DNA from 4 places in the Phosphitispora fastidiosa genome. Region 3 is predicted to be linked to each of the others. Evidence: riboswitches for the same ligand, from Rfam matches in the RefSeq annotation. Region 3 holds a riboswitch; each other region holds the start of a gene.
What was found. A riboswitch is a leader RNA that binds a small molecule or an ion and turns the genes downstream of it on or off. The one in region 3 is predicted to bind cobalamin.
Positions count from the first base shown of each region.

Region 1: it holds a riboswitch for cobalamin, as region 3 does, so the genes downstream of both, cobT (nicotinate-nucleotide--dimethylbenzimidazole phosphoribosyltransferase) here and Ga0451573_RS03755 (S-layer homology domain-containing protein) in region 3, are expected to answer to the same signal.
Region 2: it holds a riboswitch for cobalamin, as region 3 does, so the genes downstream of both, cobU (bifunctional adenosylcobinamide kinase/adenosylcobinamide-phosphate guanylyltransferase) here and Ga0451573_RS03755 (S-layer homology domain-containing protein) in region 3, are expected to answer to the same signal.
Region 4: it holds a riboswitch for cobalamin, as region 3 does, so the genes downstream of both, Ga0451573_RS05125 (ABC transporter ATP-binding protein) here and Ga0451573_RS03755 (S-layer homology domain-containing protein) in region 3, are expected to answer to the same signal.

Region 1 covers NZ_JAHHUL010000001.1:370,490-374,345, forward strand. The annotation lists gene smc (chromosome segregation protein SMC) at 1-1,650, opposite strand, end outside; cobalamin riboswitch at 2,129-2,309, shown strand; gene cobT (nicotinate-nucleotide--dimethylbenzimidazole phosphoribosyltransferase) at 2,612-3,652, shown strand; gene Ga0451573_RS01860 (DUF4276 family protein) at 3,754-3,856, opposite strand, start outside.
Region 2 covers NZ_JAHHUL010000001.1:138,160-142,015, reverse strand. The annotation lists gene hypE (hydrogenase expression/formation protein HypE) at 1-320, shown strand, start outside; gene Ga0451573_RS00700 (DUF3842 family protein) at 689-1,120, shown strand; gene Ga0451573_RS00695 (NapC/NirT family cytochrome c) at 1,107-1,574, opposite strand; cobalamin riboswitch at 1,720-1,891, shown strand; gene cobU (bifunctional adenosylcobinamide kinase/adenosylcobinamide-phosphate guanylyltransferase) at 2,032-2,613, shown strand; gene Ga0451573_RS00685 (cobyric acid synthase) at 2,603-3,856, shown strand, end outside.
Region 3 covers NZ_JAHHUL010000002.1:301,985-305,840, reverse strand. The annotation lists gene Ga0451573_RS03770 (PDGLE domain-containing protein) at 1-161, shown strand, start outside; gene Ga0451573_RS03765 (DUF3842 family protein) at 158-583, shown strand; gene Ga0451573_RS03760 (CooT family nickel-binding protein) at 576-767, shown strand; cobalamin riboswitch at 848-1,039, shown strand; cobalamin riboswitch at 1,152-1,343, shown strand; gene Ga0451573_RS03755 (S-layer homology domain-containing protein) at 1,477-3,856, shown strand, end outside.
Region 4 covers NZ_JAHHUL010000003.1:241,967-245,822, reverse strand. The annotation lists gene Ga0451573_RS05130 (energy-coupling factor transporter transmembrane component T family protein) at 1-136, opposite strand, end outside; gene Ga0451573_RS05125 (ABC transporter ATP-binding protein) at 123-1,688, opposite strand; cobalamin riboswitch at 1,892-2,063, opposite strand; gene Ga0451573_RS05120 (ABC transporter ATP-binding protein) at 2,313-2,738, shown strand; gene Ga0451573_RS05115 (ATP-binding cassette domain-containing protein) at 2,735-2,932, shown strand; gene Ga0451573_RS05110 (putative ABC exporter domain-containing protein) at 2,925-3,856, shown strand, end outside.

The DNA of each region.
Region 1 (3,856 bases), on a different contig from region 3:
GCCGCCAAGGGCAACCTCAACAGCAGTCTCATACTTTTGGGGAACAGTGATAAGCTCGGCAACCACCCCGCATATACCGGGACAATCCCGGCCTTTTTTAGCTGCCACCAGCACTTCTTTGACGCCCCTGAAATACCCCTCGTAGTCATTCTGCAGATCCTCCAAAGCCTTGAGGCGGGAGGATTTATGCCCCAACTGCTCACGATCCCGTTCAAGGTCTGCGGCCAGTTTCTTCAGCTGACCTGAGAAGCCGTTTTTGCTCTCCTCAAAGCCGGCATTTTCGGTTTTCCGGCCGGTTATTGATTCTCTGACAGCCCCCAGTCCCAAATCCAGTTCCTTTTCCCGCTCAACAATCCGGCTGTATTCCTGTTTCAGGGTCTCACTCTGCTGCTCCAGGTCTTTTATCCTGCGGCCCAGGTTCTTAACCTCTATTTCACCGGAATTAATTGCATTCCTAACTCCGGCAGTCTCGTTTAACAAATCTATCATATCCGACTTCTTTTCTTCGATTTTCTGCTGTGCTTCCACTAGTTCCTGTTCCAGCAGCAATAATTTATCCTCAGCCTGCTGCAGCTTTTTTCCTGTATCAGCCAGCCTGCCCCTGAGTTCCCCAAGAGACCGGGCATCACCGGCATGCCTGCTGCGCTCAGCCTCTTCTTTGCATTTCAGTTCCTCTATTTCACTGATGAGACCCTCTTTCCGGTTCCCGATATCCTGTAGTCTCTGGCGGGCCACCGTAATTTCGGCTTCCTTTTTTTCTATCAGGCTGCCGGTATCATAGATACCTTTCTGCAGGGCGGCAATTTCTTCATCAAGTTTACTGTTATGAAGCTTATGTTCTTCGATCTCTGACTCGCGGTTTCTTAACCCGGTCTCCAAGCCAATTAACTTTTGTCTCAATTCATCATCCTGATTATTAATCCCATCAAGTTTCAGTTTCTGGTCCTCAATCTGATTAATCAAAAGGTTAATCTCAAGTTCAACCAGCTCATTCCGGTACTCAAGGTATTCCCCGGCTTTTTGGGACTGCTCCTCAAGGGGGCCAACCTGGATGCCCAGTTCGGATATAATGTCACTGATACGGACCAGGTTCTGTTCTGTGTCATTAAGTTTTTTGACCGCCTGCTGTTTACGGCTCCTGTACTTTACTATTCCGGCGGCCTCTTCAATAATATTTCGACGGTCTTCAGACCTGGTACTGAGGACTTCATCAATCTTGCCCTGTCCAATAATGGAATACCCTTCCCTGCCGATTCCGGTGTCCATGAAGAGTTCATGGATATCCCTCAGTCTGCAGGGAGATTTGTTGATCAGAAATTCACTTTCTCCGGAACGATAAACCCTCCGAGTGACCGTTATTTCAGAATAATCCAGCGCAAATATGGCGGTACTGTTATCAAGGGTAAGAGATACCTCAGCCATCCCTACGGATTTTCTCCTGTCACTGCCGGAGAAAATTACGTCTTCCATCTTGGCGCCCCGGAGGGTCTTGGCGCTCTGCTCACCCAACACCCACCTGACAGCATCGGCAATATTACTCTTGCCGCTCCCATTAGGTCCAACAACAGCGGTAATGCCCGGGGTAAACTGGAGTTCTATTTTATCAGCCAGGGATTTGAAGCCCTGAACCTCAATTCTCTTCAGGTACAAAAGGGTTCCTCCTTACATTTTGAAAAAACCAGCCTTAATGACACTTATCAATTAAAGCTTTCCTGTTTTAATGAATTCAACAAAAAAAGGGCACTTTCCTTCTCAGTCCCTTTCTTCAAAAAACATTTCTTTGGTTTCACAGACCAGTTGACCATTTTGGCTTTTGATGCACACCTTTTTAGCGATACACCACTTCCCGGAGCGATTCCAGCGGCACCACTCTTCATTACAGTAAACGGTGGTCACAACAATTCACCCTTTTTAATCAGGGTATGCAGAGCCGCAGTTTTTGTGATATTCGTTAATAACAATTACAAAAGCCGGGAAATTTCCGGCTTTTAATGTTACAATAAATAAAGAAGTTAAAGAAAGGATGGGTTTATGAAGAACTCAATTTTAATTCTAATTACATATTAAAAATTATTTATTGATAATTTCAGGCAACTCTTTTATAATAATAATATACTTTCAAACAAAAAAATATCCCAAAGGTTATTGGTGCCTCTAATGAGGAGAATAGGGAATTGGGTGAAAATCCCAAGCGGTCCCGCCACTGTAAGTGTTAGCATGCCTTCAACAGACCACTCGAGTTTTTCGGGGAAGGTGAAAAGCATGTGATGATCACAAGCCAGGAGACCTGCCATAGCCGTCATATTGCTGCATCTCGTGGAATGATGCAGGTATTGGTGAATGATGGCAAAGTTCACAGCTTTATAAGCTGTGAACTTTTTGTTTTTCTCCGGCAGGTAAGCTCTTGGAAATGAGCGGGAATGGTGAGCTATTGCATCGATTTTCCGCACTGCCGCCTATGAGTCTAAGCTGCCACTCCCCCCGGCAACAAGGCAGTGCCAGGAAAATCTTGTACAACATCTCACCATATAAAGAATCCAAGGTATAAAGCCTTGAATATACAAAAAAAATTAAATAAAAAAATTTATTAAAAATCAAGGAGGAAACAAAAATGAGTTTACTTGAAAAGACCCTGCAGCAAATTGGGGATTTAGACCGTGCCAGCATGGAACAGACCCAGGAGAGGCTGAACAATCTGATCAAGCCCCCCGGGAGCCTAGGCGTACTCGAGGAAATGGTCCTTCAGCTTAGCGGCATCTACAGTGACCCTATGCCCAAAACAGGAAAAAAAGTAATCATAGTCATGGGAGCTGACCATGGTGTGGTCCAGGAAGGGGTTAGCGCATTCCCCCCAATGGTAACTATTGCTATGATGCCAACCTTTGCTGATGGAATTGCCAGTGTCTGCGTACTTGGCAGGCATGCCGGGGCAGAGATTGTCCCCGTTGATATCGGAGTGGCTGCCCCAATTGACCACCCGGGGGTCATCAACCGGAAGATAAAATTCGGGACCGATAATATGCTCAAGGGCCCGGCAATGTCCCGGGAAGAAGCCGTCAAGGCAATTGAAACCGGAATTGAGATAGCCAATAATGAAATCAGCAAGGGTGCCCGGGTTCTGGGTACCGGGGACATGGGAATTGGTAATACCACCCCCAGCAGCGCCATCCTTTCGGTTTTGGGCGGTTTCACCCCTGAAGAGGTTACCGGACGGGGAACCGGTGTTGACGACCAATCTCTTTCCAATAAAGCAGTAGTAATTCAGAAGGCCATTGAGTTAAACCGTCCGGATAAGAACGATCCTGTTGATGTCCTGGCAAAAGTGGGCGGCCTGGAAATTGGCGGCATAGCCGGAACCATACTGGCAGCATCAGCAAGCAGGGTTCCGGTTGTGGTTGATGGTTTTATCTCCAGCGCCGGTGCTCTCATTGCCGCCAGACTGGCTCCCAATTCGGTGAGCTTTATGATTCCATCACACTGTTCCGCAGAACAGGCCCACCGGACCATGCTTGAATGCGTGGGATTAAGGCCAATCCTGGATATGAAAATGAGACTAGGGGAAGGCACTGGGGCGGCCCTGGCCATGTCGGTGCTGGATGCATCAATAAAAATGCTTCATGAAGTGGGGACCTTTAAAGATATCGGCATGTAAGATAATGAGGTGTTGTACCCGATTTTCCTCGCTGCCACGGGGGAAATCTTGTACAACACCTCACCAAATGCCACAGTACGAAACATCCGGGCAGTAAGAATTTAGCTTGCTGCGACAATCTTGCGAATCCCTTCGATAAAAGCGTTAAAACTCAAAGAACAATTTGTATCAATCTTCATGAATTTAGCAATTTTTTTCGAACCA
Region 2 (3,856 bases), on a different contig from region 3:
AGATTGCAGTTCAGAGTAATATGGGAATTGTGCTCGACGAGAAATCGCTGCCGGTCAGGGATGAGGTCATGGCTGCCTGTGAGATTCTGGGTTTTGACCCCTTGTATGTTGCCAATGAGGGCAAGGTTCTGGCCGTAGTGCCCAAGGATGTGGCCGAATCAGTGGTTAGCGCCATGAAAAAAGACAGGTATGGCATTGACAGCGTGATTATTGGCGAGGTTATCGCTGACCATCAGGGGAAAGTAGTCTTATCCACCGGAATCGGTGGCAAAAGAATAGTAGATATGCTGGTTGGAGAGCAGCTTCCCAGGATATGTTAGTTATTCCTGCTCAGGCTGACTCCGGGAAATGACCGGCAATGGCATATGGTGAGATGTTATACCTATTTTCCGCACTGCCGCCTGAGAAATCTATCCTTGTTCCTGGCGAAGCCAAAGACTAAACCGCCAATTCGGCTCCTGCCTCAGTGGCGGCTCCGCCATCCATGGCTCCGGTCTTTGGCTTCGCTTAGCGGAACTGCGGTAATATTTCTCACGGCGGCAGTGCAAGGAAAATCTTGTACAACACCTCACCATATTCCCCGGTCATTTCCGGAGCCAACGGTTGCAGGAATAAATAAAAAATATAAGGTACAAGCTTTGAATACAAAAGATATCTAAATCAAAGAACAGTTCTGAGGAGATACTTTATGAAAATTGCTGTGATTGACGGTCAGGGTGGCGGAATCGGTAAATATATAATTGAACGGTTCAGGAAGGAGTTCCCGGAAGAAATAGAAATTATCGCTTTTGGGACCAATGCCCTGGCAGCTGCGGCCATGCTTAGAGCGGGGGCTAATGAAGGCGCTTCGGGTGAAAATGCCATTATATACAATTCCGGGCGAGTTGACCTGATTGTGGGGCCCATTGGAATCATTATAGCCAATTCGTTTTTAGGCGAGGTTACTCCCGGAATTGCCGCAGCCTTAGCTTCCAGCAGCGCCCCCAAGATACTGCTGCCGGTAATCAGGGACCGTATCGAAATAGCCGGTTTTAACCCTGAACCCCTGCCCCACCTTACAGATGACTTGATGGACAGGGTCAGGAGGTATTTGCCCCCTGGCATGATTAATCCCGGTTAAACTTTTCTGCTGTGAATAAATTGGCCCCGTGTCCTGCTGCCCTATGGCATTCCAGGCATTTGCGGTCACTCTTGAGCCATTGGTAGTGTTTGGCATCAAGCCTTACAGTATCAGGGTAATTATGATAATCCCCCAGGTGGCAGGCAACACAGTTTTGTTCAAAAATCTGTCCTTCTATAATAATTGTGTGCTGACCGGTTAATTCTTGATAGAGATAGTTAAGGCCCCGGGATTTTGAATGGAGCTTACCCAGGAACCCCATTGGTTCGTGACAGTAAAGGCAATTAATGTCCTTGTGAGCAGACTGCCGCCATGACACCAGATACGGCTTTACATCATGGCAGGTACCGCAGAAGGAAGGAAAGGATGTAGCGTAATAGCCTGCCATGAACGCAGCATAAAGCAAAATAATCGTCACTGAAATGATTAGGGCGCCTTTTTTCCAGGAAAGCAATATTATTACCTCCAATAGTACACCAAACGGTAATTGAATTTGTTTTAAATATCAGCTAATACTAGTATTTCATTATTGAATAGGATTTTATGTTTAATATTTGCAGACAAGTCTGAAAAACTATGATATAATTGAAATCACAAAAAAATATTTGTAACTTCTGGGTTTTTTTTAAAATGGGAATCAGGTTAAGCCTGAGCGGTCTCCGCCACTGTAACCGGGGAGTGCCCTTACATGATGCCACTCGTTTGAAGGGGAAGGCGTAAGCGGCATGTTTATCCGGGAGCCAGGATACCAGCCTGGAAGTGACCATACAGTCCTTCGAGAGAAAGGATTATGGTTGTTTCACAGGGGTTTTATGCCTTGATAACCATGTCCTCAGTCGTTGACTGGGGATTTTGTTTTGTCATGACACATAATACTATCCCGGCAAATACATACTTATGGAGTGTGCTTAATGAGAGGAAAACTGATTTTTGTTACCGGAGGTATCAGAAGCGGGAAAAGTGAATTTGCCGAGCTGCTAACCTCTAAACTTGGTCATAGAGTTACATATATCGCCACAGCACAGGCGCTGGATGAGGAAATGCGGCATCGCATCAGGCTCCACCGGGAAAGAAGGCCTGACATCTGGCAAACGATTGAAGAACCATACCGGGTGACGGAAATTATCAGGGAAAAAAACCATGGTTCTGATGTTATTTTGCTAGACTGCCTGACTCTGCTTTTGAGTAACCTGATGTTTAAAAAGGAACAGGAAACCGGTGGGGATTTTAAAAAAGAGTTTCAAACGGAGATTCTCCGGGAAATAGGTTTTCTTGCCAAGGCAGCCGCAGAAACTGAGGCCCATGTTGTCATTGTCTCCAATGAGGTGGGCATGACACTGGTTTCAGATAATTTTCTCGGCAGGCAGTATCAGGAACTGGTGGGAAAAGCCAATCAGATTATTGCCGCGGAAGCTGATAAGGCATACCTGGTAGTTGCCGGACATCCCATTGATCTGAAAAAGGAAGGGGCAGCAGTAAATGATGAATTCTAAATGTATCATGTTTCAGGGGACTGGCTCACATGTTGGTAAAAGTGTTTTAGTGGCAGCCTTGGGAAGAATTTTTCTGCAGGACGGATACAAGGTGGCGCCTTTTAAATCACAGAATATGGCCCTCAATTCATATGTGACCAAAGACGGAGGCGAGATGGGCAGAGCTCAGGTAGTTCAGGCTGAAGCCTGCGGTCTGGCCCCGGATGTGGTCATGAACCCGGTCCTGCTAAAGCCGACCGGTCAGGCTACATCCCAGGTCATTGTCCTTGGCAGGCCGGTGGGAAACCTTTCTGCCAAGGAGTATCATGAAAGGTATAATATGACGGCACTTGATGTGGTTGAGAATTCCCTCAACAAACTTAGATCAGAATTTGACATTATTGTCATTGAGGGTGCAGGCAGTCCGGCTGAAGTCAACCTACAGGCAACAGAAATCGTGAATATGAGGATTGCCAGAATGGCTGACTGTCCTGTACTGCTGGTGGCTGACATAGACAAGGGGGGCGCCCTGGCTGCGGTTGTAGGCACTCTTGAACTCCTTGACCCTGACGACAGGGCCCGGGTAAAAGGGGTGGTAATAAACAAGTTCCGTGGTGATGTCAAACTGTTTTACCCTGCAGTGGAGTTCCTGGAGCAAAAAACAGGGATTCCGGTAGTGGGAATTATTCCGTATTTCCAGGGCTTCAAAGTTCAGGAGGAAGACACAATTCCGGAGGACACCATTAAGGAAGCGGACAGAGTCCTTGAGAACAAGCTGGATATAGTTGTGATTAACCTGCCCCATATTTCCAATTTTACTGATTTTGACTGCCTGGCGGATGAGCCTGATGTACAGCTCAGGTATGTGTCAAATGGTAATAAGCTGGGCAATCCTGATATGGTTATCATTCCGGGCAGTAAGAATACCATCCACGACCTGGCGTTCCTTCAAAAATCCGGATTGTTTGCTCAGATTATTGCCCAGGAAAAGAGAGGGATACCCATTGTGGGCGTTTGTGGAGGGTTCCAGATACTGGGTACTGAGCTTCATGACCCGCTGCACACTGAGTCAGATATTGACAGCATGAAGGGTCTGGGGCTGTTAAATATGATAACAACTTTTGATCCTGATAAGATCACCACTCAGGTTCATGCGAAGATTGTAGGAAAAGGTCTCTTTTTTGATGGGATGCAGGGACAGGAGGTAACCGGGTACGAAATCCACATGGGACGTTCCGAGATTGGAGAAGGTGTGATACCTGCA
Region 3 (3,856 bases):
TTAAATCCCCCATGCCTGATTATGTTATGCCCGGAGTGAAAAATGAGACTACTGCCGGCAGCCTTGCAGGTGTGGCCGGTACCCTAATTACTTTTGCTGTGATGTATGGGGTCGGAAAAATATATATCAGGAAATCCCGCCGTGTAGGTGGCCGTCAGTGAAAATTGCGGTAATCGACGGACAGGGGGGAGGAATCGGAAGGGTTATTGTCGAAAGGCTCAGAAAAGACCTTCCTGAGGATACAGAGATAATTGCCCTGGGGACAAATGCCCTGGCTGCTGCCCAGATGATAAAGGCCGGGGCCAATGAAGGGGCCAGCGGTGAAGCGGCGGTTGTTTACAACTCCCCAAAAGCGGACCTGATAATGGGTACAATCAATATCATCATGCCAAATTCCATGCTTGGCGAATTTACGGCACCTATGGCTGAAGCTGTAGTCGGGAGCAGTGCGCAGAAAATATTACTTCCATTGACCCGAAGCAGTGTGAAAATAGTCAGGATTAGGGAAGAACCGCTGCCGCACTTGGTTGAGGCTGCGGTGCATGAAGTTAAGAAGATTTTGGAGGTGGGTACAGGTGTGTGAGGCAAATGCGTATATCTTAAAAGACGGTGTTGAGGAGCTGTTTCTGGAGAGTGTGGATAAAGTTGTTTCACGTGAAGATGGCATTCTGTTGGAAAACATTTTTGGGCAGCAAAAGCTGGTAAGGGCAAGGATTAAGGAAATGGCCCTGGTGAACCACAGAATTATCCTGGAGAAAACTGAGTAAACATCAAATACAAAATCTTCTGGACATGGCAGTCTTTGTCATGCTACAATAATTATATCAAAGCGGAATAACAAAAAAACTACAAAATAAGCAGAATAAGTGCCTTTGCCTCCACCAGGAGGAGGGCTTAAAAGGGAAGCCGGTGTGAGTCCGGCACGGTCCCGCCACTGTATGGGGGAGTCTCTCTGCAGAATGCCACTGGAAATTTTCCGGGAAGGCGCAGAGGGGCGGTGAACCTGAGTCAGGAGACCTGCTTGTTCTGAGATCACTGACCCACGACGGATGGGAGGGTTGGATTTTCGGTATGCCTGACATATAACTCTCTGCCATGGGTAGGGAGTTTCGTTCTTTCCTGCCACTGAACAGGCTAAACACACAAAAATCAAATAAATGTATTGAATGAGTGCCTCTGCCTCCACCAGGAGGAGGGCTTAAAAGGGAAGCCGGTGTGAGTCCGGCGCGGTCCCGCCACTGTATAGGGGAGCCTCTCTGCAGAATGCCACTGGAAATTTTCCGGGAAGGCGCAGAGGGGTGGTGAACCTGAGTCAGGAGACCTGCTTGTTCTAAGTTCACTGGACCCACGACAGATGGGGGGGTGGGGTATGAGAATACCTGATATTAATCTCTCCATAGATTTCTGGGGAGATTTTTTAGTTTGTCAGAGGACATTACTTTGGTTGAATACTAATTATTTAGGGGTTGAGACAGAATGAAAAAGCATAAGCTTAATAAAGGTTTTATCGGTTTGCTGATATTTATATTTCTTTTTGGCAGTATTGTTCCGGTAGGTTTAACTGAACCTGCTGCTGCCGAGGAAAGCACTGTTACTTATTCCGCTGATGAGTTAGCTGATAAAGCTGTTGAATTTATCAATGGGAAGTTTGTATCTGGAGAAGGTATTGATGGGTATACGGCTTACATACTGACAATTGCCGGAGAAGACCTTACAAGCGGGCAGTGGATCAGAGACGGTAAGAGCCTAAAACGCGAAATCCAAGATCTGACCGACTTGGTAGGTGATGATGTTAATTTGATATCCTATATTACAGCCACCCAGAACAATGACGGCAGCTTTGGACCATATGCCAATATGTATGGGACCAGAACAGCTCTGCAGGCTCTGGCTGTGACACGAGGCGACCTTGAGCCTGAATCCGCGGCTGCCATCAGGGTGAATGATGCCATAACCAATGCCGTTAACTATTTCAAGGCTCTGGGTTATCAAGACGGGGAACTGACTTATGAGGCCGCGGGGTGGGATTTTGATTATCGCTGTGTGGAAGCCCTTGTTGCAGCAGGTGAAGACATCTCTGAAGTGGGTGACTGGGTATATGACGGGCTGTCTTTAGGGGAAACAGTTATTAGCTCTGCAACCGCCGCTGCTGCCGACAGTGCGAACCTCAGTGCGGCAGATTTGGCCAAAGAACTCAGTGCCCTCTATGCCGCTGCTCCGGAATCGGCTGAAGTTATTGCTGATTTGGCTGACGCTATCAAGGGAAAGGCGGGTACGGTTTCCGGACAGGTTTACTTTGGCAGCAGTATTTACGATAATACGGTTGTCCTGACTGCTCTCGGCAGGACTGGCACCCTTTCCGGTATTGATGAGGAAGGTGCGCTGGCTTATATTAACAGCTTCAAGACTGTAGTCAATGATTACTATGGCAATTCCATTGGCATTGCCTGGGGTGGCTGGGAACCCAAGGAAGCAGACCTGACGGCCCAGATTCTTACAGCTCTCAGCTTCTTTGACGGGGCTCACGACAATGAGAGTCAGGTGTACCCGGATATTCAGGGAGGGCTGGCATACTTGAGAAGTGTTCAGGATGCTAATACGGCAGCAGTTAAGGTGCAGTGGGACAGTACCGCCGCCACTGCCGAGGCTCTGATTGCCCTGAAGTCTCTCGGGGAAGTCTATACCGGTTCTGAGTCAGCATGGGTGTTAGACTCTCAGACCAAAACAATTGCCCAGTTATTGCTGGCAGTTAACGCCTGGGATGACACCTCACGAACTGACCGGCTTTCAGGCATCCTGGCAGGGCGGCAGAAGATATCTGAACCTGGGCAGGGCTCTTTTGAAGACAGTGTCTACAGTGATATGTGGGCATATATTGCCCTTGGTGAAGCGGGTAAAATTGCTGATATCAATACAACTGACGCGGTAACATACATATTATCCAAACAGAGTACCACTGAAGCAGTATATGGCGGGTCATGGGGTGAAAGCTTTTTCGGCACATATTATGAAGATGTTTTGTCAAGTATTCAGGCAGTACGTGCGCTAGGTTATTTCCCTGAAGCCGATACTAACCCAACTGTCGAGGAAGCTGTCTATAATGGTTTAAATTATCTTATTAGAGTTCAGCAGGATGACGACAGTGTGTTTTACGTCTGGGATGATGCCGCAGTTGACACCGCAGAACTGATAGTAATGCTGCGGGAGACCGGTTGTGACCCTGAAGGTGATCACTGGACCAAAACATCAGGTGCAACCCGGGTGAATCCGGTATCATATCTGCTGACAGGAACCTTCAATGAAGATGACGGCAGTTTTGGAAGTTCCCAAAATATTGGCAGTGCTGCCGCAGTCCTTTACGGGTGTATTGCCATGGAGAATGCGGATATCGTGGGTACTGTGGAAAACGGGCTGAAATACCTGAATGACCAGTACTTAGATGACGGGACTGACGAAAACGATACCTACTTATTAGAACAATATGGCGGCGAAAGGGCTTCTATTGCCCTAAGCCTTGCATCTCAGGATATAGCTTCCGGCCAATGGAGCAGGGGCGGTGATACCCTGGCGGACAGGATAATTGCAAAAGCTGCGGGAGTAACGGAAGCGGATACCGTGATTGACACGGCTAAAGCACTTGTCAGTCTGAGCGGGATGACAGGTGAAAATGCCGCCCTGCAACGCAGCCGTTTGGTTGGGATGATTGCAACCAAACAGTTGGAAGACGGGAATTTCTCCGATGGGGAAATATATAACGAAATGTGGCCTTACCTGGCGCTGACCCTGGCAGACGGATGGGATATGCTGGCTGCTGAAAAGAGGGCGGCGGCCAGAGACTGGCTGATTGATGCCCAGA
Region 4 (3,856 bases), on a different contig from region 3:
GCAAAAGAGCCAGAACTCCGTAATTGGAATTCAACACCGCCAGAATTACAATCAGGGTCAGCCAGGAGAGCTTAGTCCTGGGGTCAAGCCGGTCAATCCATGTACCCCTGTTTTTATATCCTTCAAACAGCGCCAATGGCTGCCCCTCCCTCCAAAACGTCCCCGGGATTACTCTCGGTTCGCAAAATACGCCCGGCTGCAAAACTACTCCCCGTTCCAAAGTCCAGCCCAATACTGCGGAACTCCTCCAGGTGAGAACTCAATTGGGCAGTAGGGATATCGATACAAATTTGGTGTTTGAACATCCCCACTATCCGGTGGGCATATTGAGCTGCCAGGCCCAGGTCATGAGTCACCAGAAGGACAGCCCCCCCCTCTGCCGCCACCTGTGACAACAACTGCATAATAAGCTCGGCTGTTTCACGGTTAAGTCCTGAAGTGGGTTCATCGGCAATAATGATTTTGGGTTCAGCAGCCAGGATAGAGGCCAGAGCCAAGAGCTGCCTCTGACCGCTGCTCAGCCTTTGGGGATGCCGGCTGCGGTACTCAAAAAGTCCGGTAAACCTGAGGACACGGTTCACTCTTTGCATAACCTCATCGCGGGGAATTTTCCTTATCTTCAGAGCAAAAGCAGCTTCTTCCTCAACAGAGTTGGCAAATATCTGGTAGTCGGGATTTTGGAAGAGAAAACCCACTTCCCGGCGAATATCCCAGATACTGTTTTTATTCAACTCCCGGCCCAGCACCCTTACTACACCCTGCTGTGGGGAAACCAAGCCGTTAAAGTGTTTCGCCAGGGTAGTCTTTCCCGAACCGTTTAGCCCGACCAATGCGGCCACTTCCCCTATCCTGATCTCAAGACTGACATCTCTGCAGCCTTGCAGAGAACCCTCATAGGAATAACTGCAGTTTTCGAGAGAGGCTGCCGTTTCCCCGGGACCGCTGACCTGTAACAACCCTGGGGAAAAACCCGCAGCAGCACCAGACATAACCGGTGCCGGCCTTGCCGAATCCTGAACTATACACCCGTCATGCATAAGTATAAAACGAGTCCCGTATTCACTTAGTTCTTCCGGATGGTCTGTGACCAGAATAATACCACAGTCACCGCTGCGGCTCAGCCTGCCCAGCCTCTTATAAATATCCCTCCTTCCCGGCGGGTCCATCTCGGCTGCCGGTTGGTCAAGAACCAGCACTTTTGGCTTCATTGCCAGCACTCCGGCAAGTACCGCCCTTTGTGCTTCTCCGCCGGACAGCGTCTCCGGGGAACGGTCCTCAAACCCGCTTAATCCAACGAAATCGAGCGCTTCGTCAATCCGCCTGCTCACCTCTGCTCTGTCCAGGGCCATATTTCCAGGGCCAAAGGCAACATCTTCAGCAATAGTTGTGCTGAACAACTGGTTCTGCGGGTCCTGCATCATATAACCGACTGTTCCGGCCATTTCGGGCAGGACAGCCTCAGCAAGGTTGATCCCGGCAACTGTAACCTTGCCTGCCATATGTGCCGGGAAGAAATGAGGTACCGCCCCGGTCAGGCAGTGGCACAGCGCTGTTTTCCCGGAAGCCACCGGCCCGGAAATTACCACAAACTCCCCATGGGTGACCACCAGCTCTATATCAGAGAGCGCCGGCACATCCTGCCCTGCAAAAACCAGGCTTTTAATAGAAACGTCAACAAGTTTGGACACAACACACCCCCCTGCACCATGCTTAAAAACAGAAAAAATCCACGCCATCAAATGAGCGCGGACTTTACCTTCATCCAGGCCTGAACCGTGTCCGGCAGACCTGGCAGGGAAAATGCTGATTATAAACAAAAAACCACGCCATAAACTACTGGCGCGGATTTTTCCATCATCCCTCAACCCAGGCCGGCCTTACTCTCGAGACACGGCTTAGTATGTTCCGGGCAGGTCTCCTGACTCAGGGTCAACACCTCTCCTGCCCCTTCCCCCTTTAAAGGGTGGTATGGCAGCGGCTAACCTTCACAGTGGCGGGTCCGTCCGGGATTTGCACCCGGTTCCCTATTCTCCCTTGCGGGCACCTGGAACACTTGGATATTTAACTGTCTTTGTCTCTATTTTATAAATATCATCTGGTTGTGTCAACGTATTTTTTGCAATAAAAACAAAAGTTCATCACTTTCATCCGCCTTTTTCCGGCAATGTAAATAGTATAATTCAAAGGGAAAAAACTACTTTAGATAGAATATTAATGACAACGGCTATTTCGAAAGCCATATTAAATGGCAGAAGCCTTATTATGCAGCGTTTATTCACCGGACTGTTATTGAAAAGGATGTAATGAACCCAATGCTAAAAGTTATCCATGTGACTAAGAAATTTAAAAACACCACAGCGGTAGATGATATCAGTTTTACCCTTGACCCAGGCACCATTGTGGGTCTGCTGGGGCCTAACGGCGCTGGGAAAAGCACTACTCTGAAAACCATAGCGGGACTTCTGCGCAAGGATAGCGGTGAAATTACCATTGCCGGCCATGTAAATACCTCTACGGAGGCTAAAAAAAGGTTTTCTTATGTGCCGGAAACACCGGAACTCTATGAAATGCTGACAGTCCGGGAACACCTGCAGTTTATTGCCTATGCCTATAATGTCCCTGACTGGGCCGAAAAAGTGACCAAACTCTTTGCCAGATATGATCTGCTCGATAAACAGGATAAGCTGGCCAAAGAGCTTTCCAAAGGGATGAAACAAAACTGCTTTTCCGGGAGTTGAGTGAACAGGGGAAAACCGTTTTTGTCAGCACACACCTGTTGGACAGTATTGAAAATCTCTGTCACCGGGTACTTGTAATGAAAAACGGCAAGATTATCGCTGACGGGGATATTGATGCTTTGCGCTCTCAATTAGCGGACGGTGCAAATTACTCTCTCGAAGAGTTGTTTTTGGGAGTGACCGGGGATGAATGACTACAGTCTCCTGATAAAAAAAGACCTTTGGACAGTAAAAAATCATATCAAAGAAATAAAAAACAATCCCAAGCGTCTCATACCATACCTGTTGGGATTGTTATGGATAGGTTCTTTGGTTTTTTCCACTATGATAAGAATAAAGCATGGCCCCACAGAAACCCAGGTTTCCCTGGGACCCCAGGTAACTGGAGCCGTCTTTACGGTCTTGATGACAGTCCTGCTTTTATATAATACCTACCGTGGCACAGTGGAGTCAGCCACCTTTTTCTCAATGGGTGATGTTCACTTCCTGTTTCCCGCACCTGTGCCGCCAAAAAAGATTCTGCTCTACAGTATGCTTAAGCAAACCCTGCAGCAGTTTTTCCTGTATGGGATAGTTATTTTCGCCCTGACACCGACCATACTGCAGGGAACCAGGCTAAACCTGCATTACGTTCATTTATTTTACCTGGGTTACATTACACCTATTTTATTGATGGCGCCACTGAATTTTTTAATTTTTCTTATCGGCAGCAAGTATAAATTACAGTCCGGACTGCAAAAGGGAATTCTGGGGTTGGCAGCTGCCGCCCTGCTCTATATAGCAATCATTGTGATTCAATCCGGGGGAACCGCCGCCGGACTGCTCCGGGGATTAAATGCCCCATTTATTAATTATCTCCCTATAGTCGGCTGGGGTAAGGCCGCATTTATGGCTCCCCTGACAAGATACAGTCCTTTTAGTACAATTGCCGTAATAATGCAGTTAATCCTGCTCGCGGCGTTAATACTGCTCTCATACCGGACAGCTGATGATTATTATGAGGATGTCCTGGGCGCAACCGAAAAGAGGGAGCTGAGGAAGAGACAGAAAAAAGGGCTGGAAAAGAGGGAGATGTTTTCCTTTTACAAAAAGAAGCAGGTCACCGTAAGGGAAGCAGG